2 regions of the Serratia montpellierensis genome follow, and region 2 is predicted to be linked to the other one. Evidence: predicted binding sites of a transcription regulator. Region 2 holds the regulator's gene; the other holds the start of a gene.
What was found. Region 2 encodes LexA, which represses DNA repair genes until DNA is damaged. Its sites were predicted from a motif close to TNCTGTATGTACATACAGNA; they were not measured.
Positions count from the first base shown of each region.

Region 1: rmuC (DNA recombination protein RmuC) is a predicted target of LexA. The motif match lies at 4,388-4,407, and genes of this name have one in related genera.

Region 1 covers NZ_VOSN01000001.1:16,840-25,008, forward strand. Annotated here, with positions in the region: gene ubiB (ubiquinone biosynthesis regulatory protein kinase UbiB) at 1-1,321, opposite strand, end outside; gene ubiJ (ubiquinone biosynthesis protein UbiJ) at 1,318-1,926, opposite strand; gene ubiE (bifunctional demethylmenaquinone methyltransferase/2-methoxy-6-polyprenyl-1,4-benzoquinol methylase UbiE) at 1,940-2,695, opposite strand; gene rmuC (DNA recombination protein RmuC) at 2,774-4,321, opposite strand; gene FUU19_RS00105 (DedA family protein) at 4,462-4,992, opposite strand; gene FUU19_RS00110 (tyrosine-protein phosphatase) at 5,072-5,854, opposite strand; gene udp (uridine phosphorylase) at 6,151-6,912, opposite strand; gene FUU19_RS00120 (dienelactone hydrolase family protein) at 7,399-8,169, shown strand, end outside.
Region 2 covers NZ_VOSN01000021.1:254,176-262,344, forward strand. Annotated here, with positions in the region: partial or broken gene dinF (MATE family efflux transporter DinF) at 1-1,268, opposite strand, end outside; gene lexA (transcriptional repressor LexA) at 1,370-1,978, opposite strand; gene FUU19_RS21840 (diacylglycerol kinase) at 2,081-2,449, opposite strand; gene plsB (glycerol-3-phosphate 1-O-acyltransferase PlsB) at 2,599-5,064, shown strand; gene ubiA (4-hydroxybenzoate octaprenyltransferase) at 5,131-6,003, opposite strand; gene ubiC (chorismate lyase) at 6,021-6,536, opposite strand; gene FUU19_RS21860 (MFS transporter) at 6,929-8,169, shown strand, end outside.

The sequences.
Region 1 (8,169 bases), on a different contig from region 2:
CGACCTGATCGCGCAGCCAGCTCTCGAGGAACGGCTTGGCGGTGGTCCACAGATCCAGCTGCGGGTAGAGCTGACGCCCCAGCCCTTCAACATACAGCAAGGTCTTCTGCAATAACACCAGCTGCGGCTGCACTTCCATATTGAAGCGGCGTGCGGTGTTGAACAGGTTGAGCAGCACGTTGCCGAAGGAAATCTCCGCCAGCGGCTTCTCGAAAATCGGCTCGCACACGGTGCGGATAGCGAATTCGAAGTCTTCCACATTGGTGTCGCGCGGCACCCAACCGGAGTCGACGTGCAGCTCCGCCACCTTGCGGTAATCGCGATTGAAGAAGGCGATGAAGTTTTCCGCCAGGTAGCGTTTATCATCCTTGTTCAGCGAGCCGACGATGCCGCAGTCGATGCCGATGTAGCAAGGATCTTCCGGATGTTCGTAGCTGACGAAAATATTACCGGGATGCATGTCCGCATGGAAGAAGCTGTCGCGGAATACCTGGGTAAAGAACACCTGAACACCGCGTTCCGCCAACAGTTTCATGTTGGTGCCCTGCTGCTCCAGCGTGGCGATGTCCGAGACTGGAATGCCGTAGATGCGCTCCATCACCAATACGCTTTCACGGCAGTAGTCGGAATAAACTTCCGGTACGTACAGCATCGGGCTGCCGTCGAAATTGCGGCGCAGCTGAATGGCGTTGGCCGCTTCGCGCAGCAGGTTCAGTTCGTCCAGCAGGGTTTTCTCGTACTCGCGCACCACTTCGCGCGGGCGCAAACGGCGGCCGTCCGGCAACAGCTTCGGCACCCAGCCGGCCAACCGGTACATCAGGCGCACGTCGGCCTTGATGATCGGCCCGATATCCGGCCGGATCACCTTCAGCACCACTTCCTGGCCGGTGGTTTTGAGCCGCGCGGTATGCACCTGCGCGATCGAGGCAGAGGCCAGCGGCTGCTGATCGAAATCGTCGAACCAGGTTTCCAGTGGGCCACCCATCGCCAGCTCGATATGCTTACGTGCCAGCGCACCGTCGAAAGGCGCTACCCGATCCTGCAGCAGCGTCAGCTGATCGGCAATCTGCGGCGGAAACAGATCGCGGCGGGTCGACATCATCTGGCCGAATTTGATCCAGACCGGCCCCAGTTCCTGCAGCGCCAGCCGCAGGCGTTCGCCCAACGGTTTGTCCTTATGCCGATTCGGCATCCAGAACAGCAGCCGGCGGCCAAAGCGCAGCGGCAGCGTCAAACGCATTGTCGGGATCAGCTCGTCCAATCCATAGCTGAGAAAAACGCGGACGATAAAATACAAACGACGCAGTTCGCCTGGGGTCATCGCTTGCCCTCCAACTTATCCATGCGAGCAATCAGCGCTTCCGCGCTGCGGGCGAGTGCATCAACTTCTTCATTGAACCACACCACTTCCAGCGGCCCCGGCGCCAGGCGCCACTCTTCCGTCAGCGCCTCCGCCACGTCCTGCTGCCGGCGCATAAAACTGCTTTTCAACAGCGAGGCGCCTTTTCCCAGCGCCTGCGTAATGCCCTGGGCGGCGATATCGCCGATATAGGGCGCCAGCCATTCCGCCGGATCCCACTCCGCCAGATCGAGCAAACCAACCAGCTGTTGCACCACCTGAATATCGCCTTCCACCGTCAATTCGCCGCTGCGCATCAGCACCGGCAACTGCTGGCGATCGCGCAGCTTCAGTAAGGCGGGAATGCGGCTGCGCACGGTGCAATCGGCGCTGTCTTCAGACTGCCCCAGCACGTCCACACGCAGTTCGCTGAACACCAGTACCAGCGGTGAAGCCAGTTCTTCCAGTTCGATGCGCAGCACCTTGCCCGCCAGGCGTTGGCGAGCAGCTTTCATGCTGCGATCGCGAAACAGCAGGTTATTCAGCGAGGTTTCCAGCGCACCGGTCAGCAGAGGGGTAAACAGCATCGGCATCTCCCTCTCAGAACTTGAAGCCGCGATGCAGGGCGACAATCCCACCGGTCAGGTTGAAATAGGTGACGTTTTCAAAACCGGCGTTGCCCATCATGCCTTTCAGGGTTGCCTGATCGGGGTGCATACGGATCGATTCCGCCAGGTAGCGGTAGCTGTCCGGATCTTTCACCACCAGCTCGCCGATCTTCGGCAACACGTGGAAGGAGTAGGCGTCGTAAGCCTTGCTCAGCGGTGCCAGCAGCGGCTTGGAGAATTCCAGCACCAGCAGGCGGCCGCCCGGCTTCAGCACGCGGAACATCGAGCGCAGCGCTTTGTCTTTGTCGGTGACGTTGCGCAGGCCAAAGGAGATGGTGATGCAATCGAAGTAGTTATCCGGGAACGGCAGCGCTTCAGCGTTGGCCTGCACGTAATTGATGTTGCCGACGATGCCGCGATCGCGCAGCTTCTCGCGCCCCATCTTCAGCATCGAATCGTTGATGTCCGCCAGCACCACCTGCCCCTGCTCGCCAACCATGCGGGAGAACTTGGCCGCCAGGTCGCCGGTGCCGCCGGCCAGATCCAGCACGCGCTGCCCACGGCGCACGCCGCTGCAGTCAATGGTGAAACGCTTCCAGATACGGTGGATGCCGAACGACATCAGGTCGTTCATCACGTCATACTTTGCCGCTACCGAATGAAAAACGTCCGCCACCATGGCCTGTTTTTCGTCTCTAGCGACGGTGCGAAAACCGAAATCGGTGGTTTCCTGCGGTTGATCTGCCATTGTCCTGCCTGCTATTCAGTCAATTTTGTGTGGATGAGTGTACCAGAAGCCTGGGGAATACCCCACCTCGCCACGGCCTCAGCCGTGCGAAACGAAGCCCGGTTCCCCGGCGGTATCGTCATCGTCTTTCGTCTGCGGCAGCGCGGCGACATCATCGTCGTTCGCCTCTTCCGCGTCATCGTGTTGCGCGCCGGCTTGCTGCGCCAGCAGCGGGTTGATCGGCCGTTTGACCTCAACCCCCAGCGCGCGGAAACCTTCAATTTGGCCGATAAGATTACCACGGCCTTCGCTCAGTTTGTTCATCGCCTGACGATAACTGCCCTGCGCCTTGTCCAGGCTCTGCCCCAGCGCGGACATATCGTCCACGAACAGCCGCATCTTGTCATACAGTTTCGCCGCGCGATCGGCGATGCGCTGGGCATTTTGGCTCTGATGCTCATAGCGCCACAGGTTGGTGATGGTACGCAGTGCCACCAGCAACGTGGTCGGGCTGACCAGCATGATGTTGTGCTTAAGCGCTTCGCTGATCAGCTCCGGCTCGCGATCGATAGCCAGCAGGAAGGCAGGCTCGACCGGAATGAACATCAGCACATAGTCCAGCGAGCGCAGCCCCGGCAGCTGCTGATAGTCCTTGCGGCCCAGCATGCGAATGTGGCCGCGCAGCGAGGCGATATGTTCGCTCAGCGCCGCTTCGCGCTCCACCTCGTCTTCACCGTTGAAATAGCGCTCGTAGGCGATCAGCGACATCTTCGCGTCAATCACCACATCCTTGCCCTGCGGCAGGCGCACGATCACATCGGGCTGCATGCGGCTCTGGTGATCCACCCGCACGTTGACCTGCGTTTCATACTCGTGCCCTTCGCGCAGGCCAGAGGCCTCCAGTACCCGGCTCAGCACCACCTCACCCCAGTTGCCCTGCGTTTTGTTGTCGCCTTTCAGCGCCTTGGTGAGGTTAATGGCCTCGCGCGCCATCTGCGCGTTCAACTGCTGTAGATTACGTATCTCGTGCGTCAGCGTGTGGCGCTCCCGCGCTTCCTGGCCAAAGCTGTCCTGAACCTGGCGGCGGAAACCGTCCAGCTGTTCGCGCAGCGGCAGCAGTAAACGATCCAAGCTTTGCTTATTTTGCTCGTCCACCTTGCGGCCGCTGTGTTCAAAAATGCGGTTGGCGAGATTTTCAAACTGGGTGGTGAGGCGCTGTTCGCTGTTGATCAGCAGGCGTTGCTTCTCCTCCGCCGCCATACGCGTCTCTTCCAGACGGATGGTGACTTCGCGCAGCTCGGCCTCCTGCGCGCTGTTAACCTCGCGTTGGGCGCGCAGCTCCTGGTTAAGCAGCTCGCATTCGTTGCGCCAATGATTGAGCTGTTGCAGCTTTTCATGCCCGGCCGCCAGTTGGCTGTGCAGGTTACGCAGCTCCAGCTCGCTCTGCCGCAGCTGCTGCTCGTGGCGCTGCAGAGTCTCCTGCCGCGCGGCCATTTCCTGCTGCGCCTGCTGCAACGCTTGCTCCAGCAACCGCAGCTCGGTTTCATGTTGCGCATTCGTCTGCTGCACCCGCAGACTGGCGATCAGCCACCCCAACAGCATGCCGATCGCTACGCCGCCAATCCCATAAATCAGACTGGTATCCACCCTGCCTCCTGTTGCACCTTGCCGTTCCGGCGTTTCGCACGCCCATTGCCCGTCACGTTAAGGGGAGGCTGTATGGATGTCCAGCCTGATTTTGCCCGCCGCGCACAATATTGCGCGGCGCTGCGCAATTTAGCGAGAAATCAGCCCAGCCACTGGCTGAGCCACTTGATGCCGAACGCCCCCGGCGCCAGAATGCCGAACGCCCAGATCATCGCCGACGTGACGTTGGCCAGTTGGAAATAGCGCTGCGGCATGCCGCAAATGCCGCCCACCAGCGGCACCACGGCGCGCAGCGGGCCGAAAAAGCGGCCGATGAAAATGCCCAGCACGCCCCAGCGCTCAAAGAAGGCATGGCCACGCGCCAGCAGCTGCGGATTGCGCGACAGCGGCCACATATGGGCCACGCGATCCTGATAGTGATAGCCGATCCAGTAAGAGAGCCAGTCGCCGAAAAACGCCCCGGCGGCGGCGGCGGCCCAAATCGGCCAAAAAGCGATGCCGCTTTCGCCGATCAGCGCGCCCAGCGCCAGCAGGATCACCGTGGCCGGCAGCAGCAGCGACAAAAACGCCAGCGACTCGCCGAACGCCAGGAAGAAGATGATGGGAATTGCCCAGCCTTCGTGCTGACGCACGACGTCGCTGACCCAGTTGATAACGTCATTGAGGCTCAATGCAGGGCTCCTGATACGCGATGGTTCGCCGTCTAGGATAAGCCGGGGCGAGTTAAACCCCGGCTAAACACGCGGCAATTTACTCGAGGTAGAACGCCTGCAGCGCTTCGCGCTGGGCCGCGCCCAGGCCGTATTCCGCTTCCAGCCAGCGGTCAGTGGAGCCATATTGCCGGCGGATGCAGCCCAACGCCGTCATCAGGAACTCCTCGCGCGCGCTGAGCACGTAGGCGAATTGCTCCAGCGCCGCCGCATTCAGCTTGATAGACAGCTGATCCAGCATCTGCTCGCGGAAAGCGGCCAGCGTGGTTTCGGTCAGCAGATAGTCTTCCAGCACCGTCGCTTCGTCGGCCCCCAGCGCAAACAGCACCAGCGCCGAACCGACCCCGGTGCGATCCTTGCCGACCGCGCAGTGCTGCACGATCGCGCCGCCGCCAGGGTTGCTCAACAGCTGCGCCAGCCGCTGATAGGCCGCATTGCCGAACGGCAGACGGCGATACAACTCCAGCATGAACGCCCGGGCGTCGAAAGCGGCCAGCGTTTCATTGGTGAGCTTTTCCAGGTTGGCGTTAACTTCGCTGCTCAGCGGGTTAGCCGGCACGTGGTGATAGTCGGCGCCATTCCACAGAATATCTGGTTTTGCCTGCACTTCGTCGGCATCGCGGTAGTCCAGCACCGAACGCACCGGCACCCCAGCGAGGAAAATACAGTCGTTTTCCGTCAGCCGCTCGAGAGAACCGGAGCGGAACAGCAGGCCGCGTTTGATGCGGCGCCCGTCGGCCACGCCGTTGCCGCCGAAGTCGCGGAAATTAATGCCGCCGTCGAGCGGCGCAAGCGAAGGATGAAGCAGGATCTGGGCGGTCATAAACGTCCTCGTTGTTTTTGTTATGACAACGCGCGGCGGCCATCGGCGCAGCGCTGATGAGTATCACCGTAACAGATTAGCCGCGAATGGAAAAACGGGCCGCGTCGGCGGCCCGTTCAGTTCGTTGACAAAGGAGGAAAAAACGTGGTTTTTCCTCCTTTGTGGTCATCAGCCGAAAATCAATAAATTGATTTTCCCTGTTTGTTATCCGCTGCTCTTTGCAAACCCTGCAATGGCATGAAGTTTGTCATCAACCTCAACGGGCCGCGTCGGCGGCCCGTTGAGGGGGAAGGCGATTACAGCAGGCGGCGGGCGGCGTCCACTACGATCTGCACCGCTTTGCTTTCGGTGTTTTTCATGGTCTCGGCGTTCGGGATCTCTTGCTGGGTACGGTTGACGATCACCCCGGCCACCATACCGGCACGCAGGCCCTGGCTGGCGCACATGGTCAGCAACGTCGCGGATTCCATTTCATAGTTCATCACGCCCATCGCCTGCCATTCTTCCATCGAGCCTTTGAAACGGCTAACGACGCGGCCAGAGTAGGTATCGTAACGTTCCTGGCCCGGATAGAAGGTATCGGAAGACGCGGTCACGCCAATGTGCGTGGTGGCGCCGCTGGCCTTGGCCGCTTCCACCAGCGCAGTGGTGCAGGCGAAGTCTGCGACCGCCGGGAACTCCATCGGCGCAAAGTGCAGGCTGGCGCCGTCGAGACGTACCGCCGCCGTGGTGACCAGCACGTCGCCGACGTTGATATTGGCCTGAATGGCACCGGTGGTGCCGATGCGCAGGAAGGTGCGAATGCCCAGCTGCGCCAGCTCTTCCACCGCGATAGAGGTAGACGGGCCGCCGATACCGGTGGAGCAGACGATCACCGCCTTGCCGTCCAGCTCTGCGCGCCAGGTAGTGAATTCACGATGGGAGGCCAGATGCACCGGATTTTCCATCAGCTTGGCAATCTTCTCTACGCGCTGCGGATCGCCCGGCACGATGGCAAGCTGGGCCCCTTGTAAATCGTTCTTGGTGAGGCCGAGATGAAAAACGTCAGACTGAGACATACGAGACTCCTCATGGATCATGTTTATTGGGAGGAACAAAAAAGCACTCTACTGAAAATCGCCGCTTAATTTCGTGACGATAGTCACTATGAAAAGAGAAACAAATTACATGCTACATATTTTTTGTGAATTTAGTCACAAAAAACCCATTAATGGCCCTCTGTGCACCGCTGAACCTCAGTCTAGCCGACAAATCTTGCTGTCTCTCTGCCGATTGGTTACTCGTTGAAACTATCTAACTCATCAATCCGAAATACCCCCATCTTATCGGTTGCTTAGGGACAAAAAAGCCCTCTAACGCACCTTATGGCACTTACGCGGGTCAAAACGCGTAATAACATGATAAAAAGCGCTTAAAAATGCCGCAAAGCCAGACAATTAGCCGTTTTTTATCGACTTGTCCGAAAGTGCGCCACGCAGCGCCAATAATGGGTAATCTTTCCTATAGTTAATCTCAGCGCTTTTTTCTATTGCACGGAGACCGCAATGAAAACCGAACATGTGATGACATTAGAACAGGCTCAGGGGGGATTCGCCCCGGCCGCCGCGCCGTTGGCCGCCTCCGCGATTATCACCGACGAACAGGGCATTCACGCCGGGCAAACGACCATCCCTTCTCAGGGCGACGCGCTGCCGGCCTACGTCGCCAAACCCGCCGACCATAACGGCCCTTTCCCCATCGTGCTGGTGGTGCAGGAAATCTTCGGCGTCCATGAGCACATTCAGGATCTGTGCCGCCGCCTGGCCAAGCAGGGCTATTTGGCGATCGCGCCCGAGCTCTATTTCCGCCAGGGCGACGCCAACGACTACACCGATATCAGCGAGCTGTTCCAGCAGTTGGTGACCAAGGTGCCGGATCGTCAGGTGCTGTCGGATCTGGATCACGCCGCGCACTGGGCTATCCGCCACGGCGGCGACGCCGGCAAGCTGGCGATCACCGGTTTCTGCTGGGGCGGCCGCATCACCTGGCTGTACGCGGCGCACAACCCGCAGTTGAAGGCGGCGGTCGCCTGGTACGGCAAACTGGTCGGCGAGAAAACGCTGAACTCACCGAAGCATCCGGTCGATGTCGCCACCCACCTGTCAACGCCGGTGCTGGGGCTGTATGGCGGGCAGGACAGCGGCATTCCGCTGGAGACGGTGGAAACCATGCGTCAGGCGATCCGCGCCGCCAACGCCGAGGCCGAAATCGTGGTATACCCCGAGGTCGGGCATGCGTTCAACGCCGACTATCGCCCCAGCTACAACGCCGAAGCG
Region 2 (8,169 bases):
AACGTCAGAAACACCGCCAGCGCCAGCCAAAGCCCGTGGTTGCCAAGCAGCGGCACGCTGAACAGCGCCACGCCATATCCTGCCGCGGCCACCGCCATGCTGTTACGCATCTCGGCGCCGCGCGTGGCGCCGATAAACATGCCGTCCAGCAAATAGCACCACACCCCGACCAGCGGCAGAATGACCTGCCACGGTAAATAGTGGGCGGCCAACGCACGCAGCTCCGGTAAGGAGGTCAACGCCGCCACGATCTGCTGGCCTGGTGTATGCCATCACCGGCCGAAGGCCAACGCGACCAACCCCGCCTGCCTGCAGGCCGCGTGCCACACCTTACGCAGTTGGCTGTCGTCCCGGGCACCGTAGGCGTGGCCCGAATGGGCCTCCACCGCATAAGCGAAGCCGTCGAGCGCATAGGCGGTAAACGTCAGCAGGTTCATCAACACCGCGTTAACCGCCACCACGTCGCTCCCCAGGCGAGCGCCGAAAATGGTCAGCGATGCGAAGCACAGTTGCAGCAACAGTGAACGCAACATGATGTCGCGGTTAAGCGCCAGCAGCCGACGCAGATCGCCACGCCAGGCCTGACGCAGCATCGGCAGGGTGATACCGCGCAGGCGCATTACCCGCCACGCCAGCCACAGGCCAAGCAAGAACGTGGCATATTCGGCGATGGCGGTTGCCGCCGCCGCCCCTCGCACGTTCCAGCCCAGGCCCATCACCAGCCAGATATCCAGCACGATGTTCAGCAGGTTGCCGACGATCAGCAGGATCACCGGCGCCCGCACGTACTGCACGCCGAGCAGCCAGCCCAGCAGCACCAGATTAGCCAGCGCCGCCGGCGCACTCAGCCAGCGGATTTCAAGAAAACGCCGCGCCTGTTCCAGCACCTCGCCATTACCACCGACGATCCGCAGCGCCAGTTCGATCAGCGGGTAGCGCAGCAGGACGATCGCCGCCCCGGCCAGCAGCGCCAGCAGCAGCGGCTGCATAAAGGCGCGCGCCAGCGCCTGCGGGTTCTGTGCCCCCAGCGCCTGCGCCGCCAGGCCGGTGGTGCTCATGCGCAGGAACAACAGCAGCATGAACAGGAAGCTGGTCGCCACCGCGCCGATCGCGACGCCCCCCAGATAGATCGGGCTGTCGAGGTGGCCGATCACCGCGGTGTCCACCAGCCCGAGCAGCGGTACGGTGATATTGGAGAAAATCATCGGCAAAGCCAGGCGCCACAGGGCTTTATCGGTGTCGCTGGTGAAGACGGAAATCAAGCGCATGATGAAATGTTCCCGTAGCAGTGGCGAAGGACAAGGTCAGAAACAAAAACGCCCCAGAACAGGGGCGATTGATACAAGGGGTGGCACTGAGGGTGCGGCGATTAGATCCAGTCGCCGTTGCGTATCACGCCGACCGCCAGCCCTTCGATAGTGAAATTCTGCTGGCGCAGATCGACCACGATCGGTTGGAATTCGTTGTTCTCCGGCAGCAACTCGACCACGTTGCCGTGTTTTTTCAGGCGTTTGACCGTCACTTCGTCTTCGATGCGTGCCACCACGACCTGGCCGTTGCGCACGTCTTGCGTTTTGTGCACCGCCAGCAGATCGCCGTCCAGAATGCCGATGTCGCGCATCGACATGCCGTTCACCCGCAGCAGGAAATCGGCGCTCGGCTTAAACAGGGAAGGATCCACCTGGTAGTGCCCTTCGATGTGCTGCTGCGCCAACAGCGGCTCGCCGGCGGCGACGCGGCCGATCAGCGGCAGCCCCTCTTCTTCTTCCATCAGCAGGCGGATACCGCGCGACGCACCGGAGACGATTTCGATCACGCCTTTGCGTGCCAGCGCCTTCAGGTGCTCTTCGGCGGCGTTAGGCGAACGGAACCCCAGACGCATCGCGATCTCGGCACGCGTTGGCGGCATGCCCGTTTGCGAAATATGATCGCGAATCAGATCGTAGACCTCTTGCTGTCTGGTAGTTAGTGCTTTCATTCCGCCCCCTGTTTGTTTATACAGTCTTGCTGTGAGTATATACAGGTAAGCGCGGATTGGGAACCGAAGAATAAATAAAAATCAGTCAGTAGGCGCCTTTCGTCAGCCAAAATGCTGCCACAAGACCGTGCCCCAAACGAACAGCGCCAGTACGATCGCCAGCGACACCGCCGCCGACCCCATGTCCTTGGCCCGTCCGGACAGCTCATGGTGTTCGCTGCCGATGCGATCCACCACCGCCTCGATCGCGCTGTTCAGGATCTCGACGATCATCACCAGCGCTACCGATCCGATCAATAAAATGCGCGCTATCGCACCCACATCCAGCCAGACTGCCAGTATGATAGCCAAGAGGGTGACCACCAGTTCCTGTCGGAACGCCGCCTCGTGTTGCCAGGCGGCGGAAAGCCCTTTATAGGAATAGCCGGCGGCCTTGATGATGCGGGTCAGTCCGGTTGCTTGGTTTGCCATGTTTTCGTGCCTTTCTCAGAGGTCGGTCATAATAACAAGAGTCTAGAACAGTCCGCGCTGACGGCTCTCGGTTTTCGAACACCACAGATCTGCTACCCGGTTTCTGGTATGCTTGCGGCGCATTGCTAACAAGAGGCTTCACGTTGTTTATGTCAGGTTGGCGTAAAATTTATTATAAAATATTGAATTTACCACTTAAATTGTTGGTAAGAAGTAAGGTCATCCCTTCAGATCCGGTTACCGAGCTAGGGTTGGATCCCTCACGGCCGATTTTGTATGTTTTACCTTACAATTCCAAGGCGGATTTGCTGACGCTGCGCACCCAGTGCCTGGCGCAGGATCTGCCCGATCCGCTCAACTCGCTGGAGATCGACGGCACCGTGCTGCCGAGCTACGTGTTCATTCACGACGGCCCGCGCGTGTTCCGCTACTACACCCCGAAAGAAGAGTCGGTAAAGCTGTTCCACGACTATCTGGATCTGCATCGCAGCAATCCGGATCTCGACATTCAGATGCTTCCGGTTTCGGTCATGTTCGGCCGCTCGCCGGGCCGCGAAGGCCACGGCACGCCGCACCTGCGTCTGTTGAACGGCGTGCAGAAATTCTTCGCCGTGCTGTGGCTCGGCCGCGACAGCTTCGTGCGTTTCTCCAACACCGTTTCGCTGCGCCGCATGGCGACCGAACACGGCACGGATAAAACCATCGCGCAGAAACTGGCGCGCGTGGCACGCATGCACTTCTCGCGTCAGCGCCTGGCCGCGGTAGGCCCGAGCCTGCCGGCCCGTCAGGATCTGTTCAACAAGCTGTTGGCGTCCAAAGCGATCGAAAAAGCGGTCGAGGACGAAGCGCGCAGCAAGAAGATCTCGCACGAGAAGGCCCAACAGAACGCCATCGCGCTGATGGAAGAGATCGCCGCCGATTTCTCCTACGAAACCGTGCGCCTGTCCGACCGCGTGCTGAGCTGGACCTGGAACCGGCTGTATCAGGGCATCAACGTCACCAACGCCGAACGCGTGCGCCAGCTGGCGCAGGACGGCCACGAGATCGTCTACGTGCCCTGCCACCGCAGCCACATGGATTATCTGCTGCTGTCCTACGTGCTGTATCACCAGGGCCTGGTGCCGCCGCACATCGCCGCCGGCATCAACCTCAACTTCTGGCCGGCGGGTCCGATCTTCCGCCGCCTGGGCGCGTTCTTCATCCGCCGCACCTTCAAGGGCAACAAGCTGTACTCGACGGTGTTCCGCGAATACCTCGGCGAGCTGTTCACCCGCGGTTACTCGGTGGAATACTTCGTGGAAGGCGGCCGTTCCCGCACCGGGCGTCTGCTGGAGCCGAAGACCGGCACCCTGTCGATGACCATTCAGGCGATGCTGCGCGGCGGTGCCCGTCCGATCACGCTGGTGCCGATCTACATCGGCTACGAGCACGTGATGGAAGTGGGCACCTATGCCAAAGAGCTGCGTGGCGCCACCAAGGAAAAAGAGAGCCTGCTGCAGATGCTGCGCGGCCTGCGCAAGCTGCGCAATCTGGGCCAGGGTTATGTCAACTTTGGCGAGCCGCTGCCGTTGACCGCTTACCTCAACCAGCACGTGCCGCAGTGGCGCGAGTCTATCGATCCGATCGAGGCTCAGCGCCCAAGCTGGCTGACGCCGACGGTCAACGATCTGGCCGGCCAGATCATGGTGCGCATCAACAACGCCGCCGCGGCCAACGCCATGAACCTGTGCTCCACCGCGCTGCTGGCCTCGCGCCAGCGTTCGCTGACCCGCGAACAATTGCTCGAGCAGCTCGAGTGCTACCTGCAGCTGATGCGCAATGCGCCTTACGCGCATGACGTCACCGTACCGACGCAAACGCCGGACGAGCTGCTGGATCACGCGCTGAACATGAACAAGTTCGAGGTGGAAAAGGACAACATCGGCGACATCATCATTCTGCCGCGCGAGCAGGCGGTGCTGATGACCTATTACCGCAACAACATCCACCACCTGCTGGTGTTGCCGTCGCTGATCGCCAGCATTGTGATGCATCATCGCCGGGTGTCGCGCACCGAGCTGCTGCGCCAGATCGGCATGATCTACCCGATGCTGAAAGCCGAGCTGTTCCTGCATAACGATAAGGAACAGCTGTCGGAAGTGCTGCGGCCGATGATCGACGAGCTGATCCGTCAACAGCTGATCTGCGACAAAGGCGACGAGCTGGTGCTGAACCCGGCGCGCATTCGCCCGCTGCAGCTGCTGGCCGCCGGGGTGCGCGAAACCCTGCAACGCTACGCCATCACTATGTCGATCCTCAGCGCCAACCCGAGCATCAACCGCGGCGCGCTGGAGAAAGAGAGCCGCATCATGGCGCAACGTCTGTCGGTGCTGCACGGCATCAACGCGCCGGAGTTCTTCGACAAGGCGGTGTTCTCCACCCTGGTGGCGACGCTGCGCGAAGAAGGCTATATCAACGACAGCGGCGATGCGATCCGCGAACACACCCTCGAGGTGTACAACATGCTGAGCGATCTGATCACGCCGGAAATCAAGCTGACCATCGAAAGCGTCAACATGCCGGAAGAGACCAACGTTCTGCCGCAAGCCGATGCGGAAGAAGAGCAAGACGAGTGATTTCGTCCGGCGCGGAAACACAAAAGGCACCCCGAGGGGTGCCTTTTTTCTTGCTGCAGGAAACCGTTACGCCGGCAGATAGCTCAGCGCGATGCCGATAAACACCACCAGTCCGACATAGTTGTTCTGCAGGAAGGCCTTGAAGCAGGCTTCGCGCTCACGCCCGGCGATCTGTTTCTGCTGGTGAATGAACAGCGCGCCTGCCAGCAGCAGCGACCAGTAAAACGCCCCGCCGAGCTGCGCCAGATAACCGACCCACACCAGCAGCAGCAGCGTCGCGAACTGCAGCAGCCCGACGATCAGCTTGTCATAACGCCCGAACAGGATAGCGGTGGATTTGATGCCAATCTTCAGGTCATCGTCGCGGTCGACCATCGCATACAGCGTGTCGTAGGCCACCGTCCAGCAGATGTTGGCCAGCAGCAGCAGCCAGCAGCTGAGCGGCAGCGATTCGCTGACCGCCGCATAGCCCATCGGAATGCCCCAGCCAAACGCGGCGCCCAGCACGAACTGCGGCAGGTTGGTCACCCGCTTCATGAACGGATACACCCAGGCCAGCGCCAGCGCCGCCAGCGACAGCCAGATGGTCATCGCGTTCAGCGTCAATACCAGGCAGAACGAGATCAGCACCAGCACCACGAACAGCACTTTGGCCTCTTTGGCGCTCACCCGGCCGCTCGGCATCGGCCGCCCGGCGGTGCGTTTCACATAGCCGTCCACCGCGCGATCGGCGTAATCATTCACCACGCAGCCAGCGGCGCGCATCAGGAACACGCCGAGCACGAACACCAGTAAAATCGACAGCGGCGGCACGCCTTTCCCGGCCAGCCACAGCGCCCACAGCGTCGGCCACAGCAGCAACAGCGTGCCGATCGGTTTATCAATGCGCATCAAATGGCTGTAAGCCCGCCATTTACTTTGAGTCACGCTTCCCTCCAAGGTCTTGCTCTCCTCTCTTATGCAGGAACCGCTGAATACAGCGGTGAAGCCGGTAAAAACAGTTCGGTCAGCAACAGCGGTTTGCCCGCCAGCCGCAGCCGTGAACGGCGTGCCCACAGCGCGTCCTGTCGGCCGATATGGATATAGTCGCGGGTCAGATCGCCGCTGCTGAACAGGTAGCGCCCCAGCGGCAGCGTGCCCAGATCCACCAGCGCCTGGTCAGGGCCGGTCAGCGTATTTTCCGGGATCACCGTGCGCCCCAGCAGCCAGGGCTGGTCGTCACCCAGCAGCACCACTTCGCGCAGCCAGTAGCGCGGGCTGTTTGGCAAGTGCTTCGCCTCGTCGCCCAGCGCCTCGCGCGTGACGAAGCATTCGCGCTGCGGTTCGACGCGCACCTGGGCGCAATGGCGTTCAAATCGGCGGGTCATGGAGCCTAACTCCATCAGCCAATCGCTGACGGCGGCGGGCGCCGGAGGATCCTGTTCGGACAACCACTCCAGCGGCGGCAGGATGGAATCCCTGATGCCAGACATTGCTTTACTCCTCGCCTGAACCACAGCCGGTACGGCGCGCCAGACGATACAAACTGTTAACAGGCCCCCATTGTAGCGCAGAAATACGAAAGCGGCAGGCTGATTCGTGGCGAAAACGGCAGGCGCATCAGCCGGAAAAACCGGGGGGCTGTCATCTTTTTGCCATCCGCATTCTCTATCTTCATCTCCCGGCACGCTGACGATTCTGTGATCGCCCGCAAAGTTTCAGCTTCCTCGCGTTGTGTTATCTACGCGCGTAGATACTCTGACACCGCAGCGTTGAATCGCCATGCGTCCGACATGATTTGTCGGCACACCTTTGTTGCCGGCACCAGGGAAACCATCTTTAACCGCGCCCCTCCAGGCGCAGAACAAAAGAGGATAGCACTGCCATGAGCGAAACAACGCTTGCCCCTTCACAGACCGCCGACGCCGCGCTGGCGGCCGATGAACGCCTGGCGACCAAAGAGGGGCGCAGCCAATTTTGGCGCGCCACCTTCTCCTGCTGGCTCGGCACCGCGATGGAATACGTCGATTTTGCGCTGTACGGCCTGGCGGCCGGCATGGTGTTCGGCGACGTGTTCTTCCCCGAGGCCACGCCGCTGGTCGCCCTGCTGGCCAGCTTCACCACCTACTCCGTCGGCTTCGTCGCACGGCCGATCGGTGCGCTGGTGTTCGGCTGGATCGGTGACCGCAAAGGCCGCCGCGTGGTGCTGATCACCACCGTGGCGCTGATGGGCCTCTCCACCACGCTGATCGGCCTGATCCCGTCCTATGCGCAAATCGGCGTCTGGGCACCCACCTGCCTGGTGATCCTGCGCTTCGCACAGGGGTTCGGCGCCGGTGCGGAACTGTCCGGCGGCGCGGTGATGCTGGCGGAATACGCGCCGGCCAAACGGCGCGGGCTGGTGGCGTCTATCATCGCCATCGGCTCCAACAGCGGCACTCTGCTGGCGTCGCTGGTATGGCTGCTGGTGCTGCAGTTGGACAAGGAAGACCTGATGAGCTGGGGCTGGCGCATTCCGTTCCTCGCCAGCATTCTGATCGCCGGCGCGGCGCTGTACCTGCGTCGCCACGTGCGGGAAACGCCGGTCTTCGAACGCGAGCTGCAGCAAAACCACCAGCGCATGCTGGACGCCGCCCAGGCCGCGCCGGATACGCGCAGCTACCTGCAGCGCACCAAGGCGTTCTGGGTGATGCTCGGCCTGCGCATCGGCGAAAACGGCCCTTCCTACCTGTGCCAGGGCTTTATCGTCGGTTATGTGGCCAAGGTGCTGATGGTTGATAAATCGGTACCGGCGCTGGCGGTGCTGATCGCCTCGCTGTGCGGTTTTCTGGTGATCCCGCTGGCCGGCTGGCTGTCCGATCGCTTCGGCCGCCGCATCACCTACCGGTGGTTCTGCCTGCTGCTGGTGCTGTACGCCTTCCCGGCGTTCTGGTTGCTCGACAGCCGTGAACCGGCGATCGTCATCTCGGTGATCGTGGTCGGCATGTGCATCGCATCGCTGGGGATCTTCGGCGTGCAGGCGGCCTACGGCGTCGAATTGTTCGGCGTGAAGAACCGCTACTCCAAAATGGCGTTCGCCAAGGAGCTCGGCTCGATCCTCTCCGGCGGCACCGCGCCGCTGATCGC